2 regions of the Acidovorax sp. GW458-11-26-14-TSB4 genome follow, and region 2 is predicted to be linked to the other one. Evidence: predicted binding sites of a transcription regulator. Region 2 holds the regulator's gene; the other holds the start of a gene.
The links. Region 2 encodes FNR, which switches genes on or off when oxygen is low (the NO sensors DNR and NnrR bind a similar motif). Its sites were predicted from a motif close to TTGATNNNNATCAA; they were not measured.
Positions count from the first base shown of each region.

Region 1: the regulator FNR is predicted to act here: its motif matches at 5,327-5,340, upstream of azu (azurin).

Region 1 covers NZ_JBWKYR010000005.1:280,466-287,557, reverse strand. Annotated here, with positions in the region: gene AC07X5_RS13885 (Bug family tripartite tricarboxylate transporter substrate binding protein) at 1-283, opposite strand, end outside; gene AC07X5_RS13880 (acyl-CoA dehydrogenase family protein) at 320-2,032, opposite strand; gene AC07X5_RS13875 (LysR family transcriptional regulator) at 2,138-3,046, shown strand; gene AC07X5_RS13870 (3-deoxy-D-arabino-heptulosonate 7-phosphate synthase) at 3,047-4,459, opposite strand; gene AC07X5_RS13865 (hypothetical protein) at 4,456-4,710, opposite strand; gene azu (azurin) at 4,780-5,232, opposite strand; gene AC07X5_RS13855 (sensor domain-containing diguanylate cyclase) at 5,429-7,092, shown strand, end outside.
Region 2 covers NZ_JBWKYR010000024.1:18,003-25,094, forward strand. Annotated here, with positions in the region: gene AC07X5_RS28215 (Bug family tripartite tricarboxylate transporter substrate binding protein) at 1-676, shown strand, start outside; gene AC07X5_RS28220 (MBL fold metallo-hydrolase) at 793-1,764, shown strand; gene AC07X5_RS28225 (histidine phosphatase family protein) at 1,742-2,344, shown strand; gene fnr (fumarate/nitrate reduction transcriptional regulator Fnr) at 2,357-3,076, opposite strand; gene hemN (oxygen-independent coproporphyrinogen III oxidase) at 3,520-4,902, shown strand; gene AC07X5_RS28240 (sulfite exporter TauE/SafE family protein) at 4,905-5,642, shown strand; gene AC07X5_RS28245 (cyclic di-GMP phosphodiesterase) at 5,938-7,092, shown strand, end outside.

The DNA of each region.
Region 1 (7,092 bases), on a different contig from region 2:
CCGAGGTGCCGAACAGCAGGGTCTGGCCATCGGCGGCGGAACGCGCCACGTACTCCGCGCCGATGTTGCCGCCGGCTCCGGCGCGGTTTTCCACCACCATCGGCTGGCCCAGCCGGTCCTTCATCTCGGCCGCGAGCGTGCGCGCCATGGCATCGGTGGGGCCGCCGGGCGGGAAGGGGATCACCAGCGTGATGGGGCGGTCCGGAAAGGTGTCGGCATGGGCCGGCGGCATCAACGGCAGGGCGGCGGCCGCGGCGAGCACGAGGGTGGTGAAAAATCGCATGGCTTGTCTCCGTGTGGTTGTGTGCAGGAAAGCGATTCAGGCCGGGACGGTGTGCGTGGCGCCGCCGGTCCATTCCTGCGGCAAGCGCGCCGGGGCCAGCGGGTCGCGCGGCAGCACGCGGTGCAGCAGGACCAGTTGTGCCCATTCGATGCGCTGCGTGGAGCCGCCGCGCGCGCCCTCCCAGGCCATGGCGATGGCGCTGGTGACGTGGTAGAGCGCCGAGGCGGCCTGGCGTGCGAGCACATCGCCGCCTTCCTCGGCCGCGAGCAGGGCCAGCGCTGCGGCGCGTGCCAGCGCGCCGCGCAGCGCGGCCGCAAAGCCTGCAGCGATGGCGGCATCGTCCAGCAGTGCCTCGCAATGGGCCTGCAGCGCAGGCAGCGAGCCCTCGCGCTGCACTGCGCGCACCACGTCCAGCGCCACGATGTTGCTGGTGCCCTCCCATATCGAGCCCAGGTGCGCGTCGCGCACCAGTCGCGGGTCGCTCCATTCCTCGATGTAGCCGCAGCCGCCACGCACCTCCATGGCATCGCCGGTCACCTTGCGCGCATCGCGGCAGGCGCGGAACTTGATGAGCGGCGTGAGGATGCGCAGCAGCGGGTAGGCGCCCGCCTCGCCCGCGTCGGAGCGCGCCAGCGCCTGGGCGGTCTGGAACACCATGCTGCGGGCCTGCTCGGCCGGCAGCAGCAGCTTGTGCAGCTGGCGCTGCATCAGCGGCATGTCCTGCAGGCGCTTGCCGAAGGCCTGGCGCTCACGGGCGATGTGCCCGGCCTCGGCCACGGCGCGGCGCATCAGGCCGGCGGCGCGCACACCGTTGGACAGGCGCGAGTTGTTCACCATGTCGGCCATCTGCACGAAACCCCGGCCCTGCTCTCCGACCAGGTAGGCCACAGCCCCTTCGAGCCGGATCTCGCCGCTGGCCATGGAGCGTGTGCCCAGCTTGTCCTTGAGCCGCAGGATGCGGTAGCGGTTGGGTGTGCCGTCGTCCAGCAGCCGCGGCAGCAGGAACAGCGAGACGCCCTTCAGCCCCGGCGCGCCGCCATCGCAGCGCGCCAGCATCATCGCGAGATCGGCATCGGGGTTGGAGCAGAACCACTTGTCGCCGGTCAGGCGCCACTGCCCCTGTTCATCCAGGTGGGCGCGCGTGCCGGTGGCTGCGATGTCCGAGCCGGCGGCCTGCTCGGTCATGAACATGGCGCCCTGGGCCACGCGGTCGAAGTCCAGGTGCTGCAGGCGCGGCAGGAAGCGCGCGACCAGTTCGGGGCTGCCGAACTTCTTCAGGGTGCGCGCCAGCGAATCGGTCATGGACACCGGGCAGCACAGGCCGAACTCGGCCTGCACGAAAAGGTAGGTCAGCACGTACTTGACCAGCGGCGGCATGCGGCCCTTCCAGCCCAGTGTCTCCTCGCGGTGCGACATCGCGGCCAGGCCGAACTCGCTGAAGGCCAGCCGCTCCATCTCCACGTAGGCCGGGTGCTTGTGCACCGTTTGCCGGTCGATGCCGGTGCGCGTGCGCAGCGACAGGGTGGGCGGGTTGCGGTCGGCGGTGCCGGCCAACTCGTCGAGCACGCCGCCCGCCAGTGCGCCCAGCCGCTCGAAGTGCGGGCGCATGTGCGCCAGCAGGTCGGCCGGCAGGTACAGGGCCAGCAGCCGGTGCAGCTCGGTATCGCTGGCGTAGAGGCTGGCGCCATGGCGGTCGGGCACGGGGTGGCTGGGGGCTGCCGCATCGGGTGGCGAAGAGCGGGTGGGCATGGCGTGTCTGTCTCCTTTGCCGCGATTCTTGGCTGGTGATCAATTTCTGTCTAATATTGATTAGGTCTTGTTCATTCCGATTTGAATATCATTGAAGGGTTTGCGATGGAACTGCGCCACCTGCGGTATTTCGTCGTCCTGGCCGAGGAACTGCACTTCGGCCGCGCCTCCCGGCGCCTGGCCATCTCGCAGCCGCCGCTGAGCGTGGCCATCCGCCAGCTGGAGGATTCGGTGGGCGCGCAGCTGTTCGAGCGCAGCAGCAAGGCGGTGCGCCTCACGCCCGCGGGGCAGGCGCTGCAGGCCTCGGCGCACAGCCTTCTGCAGGCAGCGCAGGAGGCCGCCACCGAGGCGCGCCAGGTGGCCCAGGGGGCTGCCGGCCGCCTGCGCATCGGCTTTGTCGGTTCCATGCTGTACCGCGGCCTGCCGCAGGCGCTGGGGCGCTTCCAGGCCGCCCACCCGGCCGTGCGGGTCACGCTGACCGAGCTCAACTCCGCCGAGCAGATGACCGAGCTGCTGCACGACCGGCTGGACCTGGGCTTCGCGCACACGCACCGGGTGCCGGCCGAGCTCGACTGCCGCCTGCTGGTGTCGGAGCCCTTCGTCGCCTGCCTGCCCGCAGGCCATGCGCTGGCCAGGAAGCGCGCGGTGGCGGTGGGCCAGCTCAAGGACGAGCCCTTCGTGCTGTTCTCGCGCAGTGCCTCGCCCGACTACCACGCGCGCATCCTCTCGGTCTGTGCCGACGCCGGCTTCTACCCCGAGGTGCGCATGCAGGTGCGGCACTGGCTGGCCGTGGTGTCCCTGGTGTCCCAGGGCATGGGCGTGGCCCTGGTGCCCGATGCCATGCGGCACTGCGCCCTGCCGGGCGCGGTGTTCCGGCCGCTGGCCGGCTCGGGGTGGCAGTCCGAGGCCTACGGGGTATGGCCCGCGGCCTCGCGCAATGTGCTGGTGCCGCGCCTGCTCGAGGAGCTGGGCCGCCCGCCGCCGCCCCTGCCGTCACCACCCCGGTCCGGGTGATCAGGCGCCCACGGCCAGCGCCAGGTCGTCCACGTGCACCATCAGCTCGCGCACGCCGCGCAGCGCGGGGTATTGCTCGCGCACGGGTTCCCACTGCGGTGATTCCAGCAGGGCCTGCCAGACAGGCTCCAGGTCCCCCACGTCGGCCTGCCGGCCCTCGGCCAGCGCGCTGGCGAACGCCAGGCTCTGCGGGGCGCCGAGCAGCTGCATGCGGCTGGCGGCGGCCAGCAGGTGGGGCGTCTGCGGGGCGGGGGCGTCGGTGCAGTAGAGCACCGTGGCCGGCAGATCGGTCTCCGGCCCGTCCAGTGCGCTCAGGGAGGCGCCGCGCAGCAGCACTTCGCCCTCCCGGCAGAGGAAGGTGTACACCGTGCCCGCGTCGGCATGGCCGAGCAGGCGCAGGCCGCGCCGCAGGCGCGAAAAATCACTGGCCACCGCATCCACCGAGGCCTTGGCCTCCAGCAGCAGGCAGACGTCCCAGGCCGGCGGCTGGCCTGCGGTGCCCGGTGCCTGGCGCAGCAGCACGGCATCCCACTCGCTCTTGGCGCGCTCGGCGCTGGCGGGAATGGAGGGCGGCACCCGCAGCGAGGTCACCACGCGCCAGGCACCGCCGGTGCCGTCTGCCCTGTCCAGCCGATGCGCCAGGGCCTGCAGGGCCCGGGTGGCCAGTGCCTCCATGGCCGCACCGCGCTGTTGCGCCGTGTCGCCATAGGCGGCGGCCTCGGCCGTGCCCGGGCGGGGGCCCTGCCGGTCGCGCAGGCGCTGGTAGGCCTGCACCTGCGGGTCTTCTTCCAGCGCCGTGGAGCGCTGCAGACGGGCCAGTGCAGGCCCGTCCAGCAGCCGGGACAGGCCGCGCTGCAGTGCCGCATCTCCGGCAGACGGTGCCATGGCCTGCACGGCCTGCGCCGTATCGCCGAGCGCAGCCCACTGCGCCGAATCCGCCTGGGCGTGCAGGCGCTCCAGGGCCTCGCGCAGCGCGCCGGGGCCCAGGTGCTGGCGCCTGGCCGGGTGTGCCACGGCATTGGCGCCCGCGCGCAGTTGCCGGCGGTCCTGCTCGGCATGGTTCTGTAGGTCGATGTACTCCTGCACCTGCGGCACCCGGCCTGCGAGCAGCAGGGCCTGGTAGGCTGCGTCCCCCTCGTCCGTGCGCATCGCCTCCCGGATCAGGCGGGCCAGGGCATCGAGGAACGACTGCAGCGTGGCGGCATCGGGCTGCCGTGCCTCTGCCAGGGCCTGGCGCGCGCGTTCGATGGCCAGGGCCATGGCGGCCGCGGGGCCGGCCTGCGTCCCTGCATCCGGCTGGCCGGGCAGGCGATAGCGGCGGGGCGCCGTGCGCAGCACCTGCGCAAGCAGGGCGGGGCGGGGCACCGCAGGCATACCCTCCCCCGGGTGGGCCGGGTGCTGCGGCAGCGTCATTTCTGGGGCCCTGCGCCCCGGTGGGATTTGCTCCAGTCGTACGGCGTGCCGTCCGGCAGCAGCCTGGCGTCGACGGTGCTCACACCGGCGCGCCCCACGCTGTCCGCGAGTTCGGTGGACAGGCTCACGTGGCGCTTTCCGGCCTTGCGCTTTTCCTCGCACAACTGCAGTGCGGGGACCAGCTGGCCACCCTCAAAGGCCTGCATGGCAGGCATGCCGGGCGCTTCCAGCCAGTAGACAACGATGCTCATGGGTCGGGGGCCTTCCTTCGTGTTCCCAACCCGCGATTCTGACGTGTCGCCCAGCCGCCGGGCGTCCTTTTACTTGGTGAGGGTCAACGTGCCCTTCATCAGGCTGGAATGCCCGGGGAAGGAGCAGAACCAGGCATAGGCCTCGCCCGCCTTGAGCTTGGCCACGTCGAAGGCCACGGCATCGCTTTCGCCGCCGCCGATGAGCTTGGTGTGCGCGATCACACGGGTGTCGCCGGCCTTGACATAGGCCTTGTCCGCGCCTGCGCCAATCCCGTCCGTGGCCGTGGCCTGGGCGTCGGCCGCCTTGGCCAGCACCCAGTTGTGGCCCATGGCCGTCTTGGGCAGCTTGCCCACATGCTTGAGCTTCACCGTGAACTGCTTGCAGCTGGCGGGCACGGCGATGCTCTGCTTGTTGAACTGCATGGCGTCGTTGCCCTCGATCTCCACGTCGCAGGTGGCGGCGGATGCCGGGCCGGCGAGCACGGCGGTGAGCAGCACGGCGGCGGTGTTCCTGGTCATCATCTTTGATTTCTCCATCGGTAAAAAAAAGCGTTTCCGCGCCCGGTGCAGAGGCCGGGCATGGAGGTGAGTGGACCACCGGCGGCCGCCGGGCCCCTTGATGTGCATCAAAGGCGCTTGCGCCCTCGTGCAGCAGCAAGCCGGTGAGGGCAGGGGAAGGCCCGGTATTTCGGGGCCCTGGCTTGCGCTAGCATGGGCCATGGCCGAGATTTCCCCACCCGCATCCGTGAGCGCCGAGCCTCCCGGCCGCAGGCTGCGCGCGCTGCTGATCGTGGCCAACATGCTGCTGGCCTTGCTGCTCGGGGCCCTGGTGCTGTGGGTGCTGTCTTCTTCGCGGCAGAACCACGAGGAGCGCGCCCGCACCACGGCGGAAAGCCTGGTGGCGATCACCGGTGCCAATGTGGGCTCTGAACTGGGCCTGATCGATGCGGTGCTCAGGATGACGCTGGACGACCTCCTGCGCAGTGGGTATGGCTCGCGGATGGCAGACGACGACATCCAGCGCCTGCTCGATGACCGGCGCATCCTGCTCGTGGGCGCCGAGGGCTTTCGCCTGGCGGACGAGAAGGGGGCGGTGCGGTGGGGCAACCTGGAGGCCGGGGCGCCGGCGGCCGACATCTCGCACCGAGCCTTCTTCCAGCAAGCCCGGCAGGCCACTTCGGGCGATCCCATCGTCTCCCGGCCCGTGGTGTCGCAGATCTCGGGCAACTGGGTGATCGTCATCGCGCGCCCCTTGCGCGTGAATGGTCAGTTCGCAGGGGTCCTGTACGCGACCATCCGGGTGGACCACTTTGCACAGATGTTCCACGGCTACGAGCTGGGTGAGCGCGACGCCATCACGCTCAGGACGCGGGATCTGCGTTTCGTGGCATGGATGTCGCCCGGGAACGAGGTCCACGTCGAGATCGGATCGACCCAGGTCTCCGACGAGCTGCGGGCTGCCCTGGCGAACAAGCCTTCATCCGGGGTCTACACGGCCGCTTCCGCGACCGATGGAGTGGAGCGGACCGTCGCCTACCGTGAAGTGCAGGGCTGGCCGTTCATCGTCTTTGCAGGGCTCAACAACCAGCATTTCTTCCAGCCCCTGGCGCAGGAGGCTCGCACCCTGTCGCTGATGGCGGGGCTCATGTGGCTGCTCAGCTGCGCTGCCGCCATCGTGGTCTACCGGCTGGGGCAGCGCGAACTGGGCACCCTGCGCGCCCTGGAGGCGCAGAGCCGGCGCACGCAGATCCTGCTGCGCGTGGCCGGCGATGGCATCCACATCATCGACCAGCAGGGCCACCTGGTCGAGATGAGTGAATCTTTCGCGCAGATGCACCGATCCTCCCGGGAGGTGCTGCAGGGCCGGCATGTGTCCAGCTGGGATGCCAACCAGAACGAAACAGCCATCCGCGGCTGGCTGGCCAAAGTGCGTGATGGTGACCGGCAGCGTGTCGAGGTTCAGCACCGGCGGGCGGACGGCGAGGTCATCGACGTCGATCTGCACTGGCATGCGGTGGACATCGACGGGCGGTTGCTGATCTTCGGCTCCGCCCGGGACATTACCGACAGGAAGCGCCTCTTGCAGCGTGTCGAAGAGTCCGCCGCGCGCATGCGCGACCTCTACGACCATGCACCCTGCGGGTATTTCTCGCTCGATGCCGATGGCTGTGTCGTTCACATCAATGCCACCCTGCAGCAATGGCTGGGCAGCACGCCCCTGGATTCCCATACCCGCTTTGGCGAGCTGCTGCACGGAGAGCACCGCCAGCGCTTCCATGACCACTTTCTCATGCTCACCCTGCAGGAGCGGGCGCCCGAGATCGAGGTCGAGCTGGCGCCGCCGGGCGCCGCGCGCCGCTTCGTGCGCATCAACTCCACGGC
Region 2 (7,092 bases):
CAACCCCGCGCTGTACAGCAAGCTCACCTACAACCCCAGCAAAGACCTGGTACCGGTGACGCTGATGGGCAGGTTCCCGATGATCCTAGTGGTCAACCCGGGTGCCGACTTCAAGGACGCCAAGGACTTCGTCGCCAAGGCCAAGGCCAAGCCCGGCGCCATGAGCTTCGGCTCGGCCGGCGCGGGCAGCCCGCACCACCTGGCGATGGAGCTATTGAAGGTCGATGCCGGCCTGTTCATGACCCACATCCCTTACCGCGGCGCTGCGCCGGCGCTCACGGACCTGGCCGGCGGCCAGATCCCCGCCATGATGGTCGACCTGGCCGCCGGCGGCGCCTTCATCAAGGCCGGCAAGGTGCGCCCCCTGGCCGTGGCCAGCGCCAAGCGGCTGCCGCAACTGCCCGACGTGCCGACCTTCGCCGAGCTGGGCTTCAAGAACGTCGAGGCGTCTGCCCAGGTGGGCATCGTCGCGCCCGCAGGCACGCCGGCGGATGTGGTGGCTTCGCTGCAAAAGCAGGTGGCTGCCGCCATCAACCAGCCTGCGGTCAAGCAAAAGCTGATCGATTTCGGCATCGAGCCCGTGGCCAGCACGCCGGCCCAGTATGCGGACCTGATCCGCACCGAGACGGACCGGTGGCACAAGCTGATCAAGGCCCAGCGCATCACCCTGGACTGAACCCCACCCTGGCAAGACCCCATGGCCCCTACTGGTTTGCAGCGGGCCTGGTGCCATCGTGCCACTCCCCGTTACAGTTGAAAACCCATCAGTTCAACTCAATACCGGAGAGTTTCATGCTGTCACGTCGCCATTTCCTGGGTGCTGGGCTTGCCGCCCCTGCCTTGTACGCTGCGGGTTCGTTCGTGCCCGTGTGGGCGCAGAACGCGCCCAACTTCGGTACGCCCACCCTGCCCAACCCCGGCTTTCGGCGCATGAAGGTGGGCGATGTGGAGGTGGTGGCGCTGGTCGATGGCATCACGCGCCGCCCGCTGGGCGAGGAGTTCGTGAAGAACGCGCCGCTGGCCGAAGTGCGCGCGCTGCTCACCTCGCAGGGCCTGCCCACGGACTACATCGACGTGCCCTACACCCCCTTCCTGGTGGTCGCAGGCGGGCGCAAGATCCTGATCGACACGGGCCTGGGCGAGTTCGGCGGGCCTACCACCGGCAAGCTGCTGGAAAGCCTGGCCGCTGCAGGCCTGAAGGCCGATGACATCGACACCGTGCTCATCAGCCACTACCACGGCGACCACATCAACGGCATTCGCAACAAGGCGGGCGCGCTGACCTTCCCCAAGGCCAAGGTGCTGGTGCCGGCTGCCGAGCATGCCTTCTGGATGGACGATGCCCGCATGGCGGCCGCCCCTGCAGGCATGAAGGGCGCCTTCGAGAACGTGCGCCGCACTTTTGCAACCATGCCGGCCGACACGCTGGTGCAGTTCGGCGCGGGCACCGAAGTGGCGCCAGGCATCCAGTCCGTGGCGGCCTACGGGCACACGCCGGGCCACACCCTGTTCGAGCTCAAGTCCGCCGGCCAGAACTTCTTTTACGTGGCCGACCTGACCAATGTGCCGGCCCTGTTCGCACGCAACCCTGACTGGGCCGTGACCTTCGACATGGACGCCGAGGCCGCGCGCAAGGTGCGGCGCGAGGTGTTCCAGCGCATTACCGCCAGCAATGCCATGCTGGGGGGCTTCCACTTCCCGTTCCCGGCATTCGGGCGCATGGCTGTATCGGGCAATGGCTATGCCTTCCAGCCCGCAGCCTGAGGCGGTGGTTGGCCGGCGCGCCCTGCTGGGCGCAGGGCTGGCGTGGACCACGCTGCATGCCTGGGCCGCCCAGGACACCGAGGCCGAGGCCCTGCTGCGCAAGGGCGGGGTGGTGGCCGCATTCCGCCATGCGCTGGCGCCCGGCACCTTCGATCCACCGGGGTTTCGCCTAGGCGACTGCAGCACGCAGCGCAACCTCAGCGAAGAGGGGCGCGAGCAGGCGCGGCGCACGGGGGCGTGGTTCAAGGAGCGCCAGCTGCAGCCGGCCAAGGTGCTTTCGAGCCCGTGGTGCCGCTGCATCGACAGTGCCACGCTGGCATTCGCCGCGCCCCAGGTGTGGCCCGCGCTGGGCTCGCCGCGCGGCGCGCCGGAGACCACCGGTACCAGCCACCTGCGCGAGCTGCGCCAGGCGCTGGTGGCCGCCTCGGCACGGGGCGGTAGCTTCGAGGCCTGGTTCACGCACATGTTCGTGCTGTCCGATCTGGCCAGCAGCAACACCAGCTCGGGCGAGGCGCTGATCCTGCGGGCCGACCGCAGCGGCAAGACCGAGGTGCTGGCCCGCCTGCAGGTCCAGGCTTGAACGCCTGACGGCTCAGCTACACGTCTGCGAGTTCACGATGCGCTTGAGCGCGTCCGTATCCAGGATGCGCACATGGCGCTGCTTGACCTCGACGATGCCTTCCTCGACGAACTTGGAGAAGGTGCGGCTCACGGTTTCGAGCTTGAGGCCCAGGTAGCTGCCGATTTCCTCGCGCGTCATGCGCAGCACCAGCTCCGACTGCGAGAACCCGCGCGCATGCAGGCGCTGCACCAGGTTCAGCAGGAAGGCGGCCAGGCGCTCTTCGGCGCGCATGCTGCCCAGCAGCAGCATCACGCCGTGCTCGCGCACGATCTCGCGGCTCATGATCTTGTGCACATGGTGCTGCAGGGCGGTGACCTCGCGCGAGAGTTCCTCGATGCGGTCAAACGGCATCACGCAGACCTCGGCATCTTCGAGCGCCACGGCGTCGCAGGTGTGGTGGTCGTTCACGATGCCGTCCAGGCCGATGATCTCCCCCGCCATCTGGAAGCCCGTCACCTGGTCGCGCCCGTCCTCGGTCGCCACACAGGTCTTGAAGAAGCCGGTGCGGATGGCGTACAGCGAGGTGAAGGTCTCGCCATTGCGGAACAGCGTGCCTCCGCGCTTGACCTTGCGCCGCGTGGCCACGATCTCATCGATGCGTTCCAGCTGCGCGTCGTTCAGGCCCACGGGCATGCACAGTTCGCGCAGGTTGCAGTTGGAGCAGGCGACTTTGATGGTGAGCGGGTTCATGGGCGCAGCAGCAACAGGTTGGGGGAGCGAACGGATCGCATCCGCAGGGTGGAGCGTGGTGGTGGCTGACATGCATCAAATTGTGGGCCCTGTGGGCCTTTCAACACTTGATCCAGGTCAAGGACGGGGGACGGGAGCTGCGGCAAAGTTCATAAGAACCTGCTGACGCCTTATTTCGGGTCGCGCAAGTACCTTGTCAGGATGGGTTGCTAGGCGCAGTGCGCAGCCAATAGTTCAGCTATTGGCAAGCGCTGCAACGACGCAGACCGCCTGACAAGGCACTTGCCCGAGGGGTTGGGGTGAAATCGGGCGATTGTGGGCGCAAGTCGCTTGCATGGGCATGGGCCCATGCGGCGCACCTTGCACCCGCACTCATCCCGATTGCACCCCAACGCGACCCGAAATAAGGCGTCAGCAGGTTCTCAATAAGGAATTCCCCCGAAATGACCGCTGTGACGCCCGAACTCCTGACCCGTTTCGACGTGCCGGGCCCCCGTTATACCTCCTACCCCACGGCCGACCGCTTCGTGGAGGCTTTTGGTGAGAACGACTATGTGCTGGCCCTGGACCAGCGCAAGGCCGGCACGCCGGGCAAGGCGCTGCCGCTGTCGCTGTACGTGCACATTCCGTTCTGCGAGTCGCTGTGCTACTACTGCGCCTGCAACAAGATCATCACCAAGCACCACGACCGGGGCGATGTGTACCTGCGCTACCTGGCGCGCGAGGTGGAACTGCACACGGCCCACTGCGGCACCGGCCAGGTGGTGAGCCAGCTGCACCTGGGCGGGGGCACGCCCACCTTTCTGTCGGATGACAAGCTGCGCGAGCTGATGGCCGTGCTCAAGCGCAGCTTTGCCTTTGCACCGGGTGGCGAGTACTCCATCGAGGTGGACCCGCGCACCGTGACGGCCGAGCGCCTGGCCGTGCTGGCCGAGCTGGGCTTCAACCGCCTGAGCTTTGGCGTGCAGGATTTCGACGCCGACGTGCAGAGGGCTGTGCACCGCATGCAGCCGGCCGCGCAGGTGTTCGCGCTGGTCGAAGCGGCGCGCAGCCTGGGCTTCGAGTCGGTCAATGTGGACCTGATCTATGGACTGCCGCGCCAGACGCCCGAGTCCTTTGATCGCACGCTGGAGCAGGTCAAGGCGCTGCGGCCCGACCGCATTGCCCTGTATGCCTATGCCCACCTGCCCGAGCGCTTCAAGCCGCAGCGGCGCATCGTGCAGGCCGAGCTGCCGGCGGCGCCCTCCAAGGTGGCCATGCTGTCGCGCTCGCTGCAGCAGTTCATGGATGCGGGCTATGTGTATGTGGGCATGGACCATTTCGCGCTGCCCACCGATGCACTGGCGGTGGCCAAGCGCCAGGGGCGGCTGCACCGCAACTTCCAGGGCTACAGCACGCAGCCTGATTGCGACCTGATCGCCTTGGGGGTCTCGGCCATCGGCCGGGTGGGCGCCACCTACAGCCAGAACGCCAAGACCCTGGACGAGTACTACGACCTGCTGGACCAGGGCCGCCTGCCCGTGGTGCGCGGCCTGGCGCTGAACCGCGACGATCTGGTGCGCCGCGCCGTCATCATGGCGCTGATGTGCCAGGGCGAGCTGTTCTTCGAGTCCATCGAGGCGGGTTGGCTGATCGACTTTCGCCGCACCTTTTCGGCCGAGCTCACCCAACTGGCCGGTCTGCAGGAGCAGGGCCTGGTGAGCGTGACCGAGGAGGGCATCACCGTCACCCCCATGGGCTGGTTCTTCGTGCGCGGCATCGCCATGGTGTTCGACCGCTATTTGCAGGCGGACCGCAACCGCGCCCGGTTCTCCCGGATCATCTGACCATGCTCGCCACGCTGGGCTGGACCGCGCTGCTCATGGGCCTGGCCGGTGGCCCGCACTGCCTGGCCATGTGCGCTGCACCTTGCGGGGCGCTGGTGGGGCAGGGTGGATCGGGCGAGCAGCCCGTGCGCTGGGCCGGGACGGGTGGGGCAGGGCTTGCCCAGCCAGGTACCTCGCCGGCCCTGGGGCGGCTCGTGGCCTTCCATGGCGGGCGGGTGCTGGGCTATGCGGGCCTGGGCGTGGTGGCGGCCCTGGCCATGGGCAGCCTGGCCTGGCTCACCCAGCGCACGGCGGCCCTGCAGCCGGTGTGGACCTTTCTGCACCTGGCTGTGATGGCCTGGGGTGTGCTGCTGCTGGCGCAGGCGCGCCAGCCGGCCTGGGTGGAGCATCTGGGGCGTGGCGTGTGGCAGCGCGTGCGGCCGCTCACGGCGGGGGCGGGTGGCGTGGGGGCTGCCGGATTGCTCTGGGCGCTCATGCCCTGCGGACTGCTGTATTCGGCGCTGCTGGTGGCCGCGCTCAGCGGCGGGCCGGTGCAGGGGGCTGCCACCATGGCCTTGTTTGCCCTGGGCAGCGGCCTGTGGCTGGTGGGAGGGCCCTGGTTGTGGGCGCGGCTGCGCAGCCGCATCAACCAGGCGCGGGCCGACTGGGGCACGCGCGTGGCCGGGGGGCTGCTGTGCGCAGCGGCCGGCTGGGCGCTGTGGATGGACCTGGTCGTCAAGCCGTCGCTGTGGTGCCGGTGAAACAGCTGCGGGACGCGCCCGCGCCCGCGTCCGGGCGGAAAAATTGTTGTTTTGTGGCTCCTACGTATTTCTACGCATGCGCGTGGCCACCGGGTTTGCGTGGCACCTCGCTCCGGCCCGCTTCCAGGGGCAGGGTTTTTACCAGAGGGTAAAAAGGCCGATGCCTCGCGGAGCCCTGTGACCATGGGTATGTCCTATGACACAGGGGGACAAGACATGCGTCCAGAACTGGAGATAATGGGTGTAACCAATGGTGGCAGAGATGCCGCCATGCTTCCTCACGTATGCCCTTAGTGTGAATTCCTCCGTCCTCATCGATATCCGCCAGCTGCGCATCGGCATGTACATCCAGCTCGACCTGGGCTGGATGCACCATCCGTTTCCGGTGAGCAGCTTCCGGGTGGCGTCGGCCGAACAGATTGCCACCTTGCGCGAACTGGGGCTGACCGAGGTGCGCTACGTTCCCAAGAAAAGCGACCCCGACCTGCGCGAGCTGCCCCTGCCGCTGGTGGGCAACCCCGGCGAGGCGCAGCCCGCCGACGCTCCAGGCGCCGTGCGGGAGGCGACGGCCCCGGCGCCGCTGGCCACGCCAACGGACGCCGCGGTGGATGAAGCCGCCGCCCGCCGGCGCCAGTTGCTGGAGGCGCAGAACCGTGCCCTGGCCCAGTGCAACCAGCGCTTTGGCGAGGCCACGCGCCGTTATGTGGCGCTGGAAAAGGTGGTCGTGGACCACCCCGAGCGTGCCCGCACCGAGGGCGAGGTGCTGGTCGCCGGCTGCGTGAACGACCTGCTCAACAACGGCGATTCGGTGATCCGCCTGCTCTCCGAAGGCGTCGGCGAGCCTGGCGCCCTGCACCCGGTGAACGTGCTGGTGGTCTGCCTGCTGCTGGGCAAGGCCTTGGGCATGAAGGCCGAGGAGCTGCAGGACCTGGGCGTGGCGGCATTGGTGCACGACGTGGGCAAGCTGCGCCTGGCCGACGTGCACAAGAATGCCCAGCCCCACATGCCAGCCCCCGACCGCGCCCGCTACGAAGGCCATGTGCGCGAATCCGTGGCGTTGGCGGGCCGCATGGGCCTGGGCAAACCGGTGCTGCTGGCCATTGCCCAGCACCATGAAATGGTGGATGGCAGCGGCTTTCCCATGCGGCTCACGGCGCACGACCTTTCGCGCGCCGGCCAGGTGCTGGCCTTGGTCAACCACTACGACCGCCTGTGCAGCCCCGGCAGCGGCATGGGCGGGCTGACCCCGCACGAGGCGCTGTCGGTCATCTTCGCCCAGCACAAGGCGCGTTTCGACGCGGTGGTGTTGGGGGCCTTCATCCGCATGATGGGGGTGTACCCGCCGGGCTCCATCGTGCAGCTGGTCAACGACCGCTATGCCATCGTGGCCTCGGTCAACTCATCGCGCCCCCTGCGCCCCAAGGTCATCGTGCACGACCCGCGCGTGCCC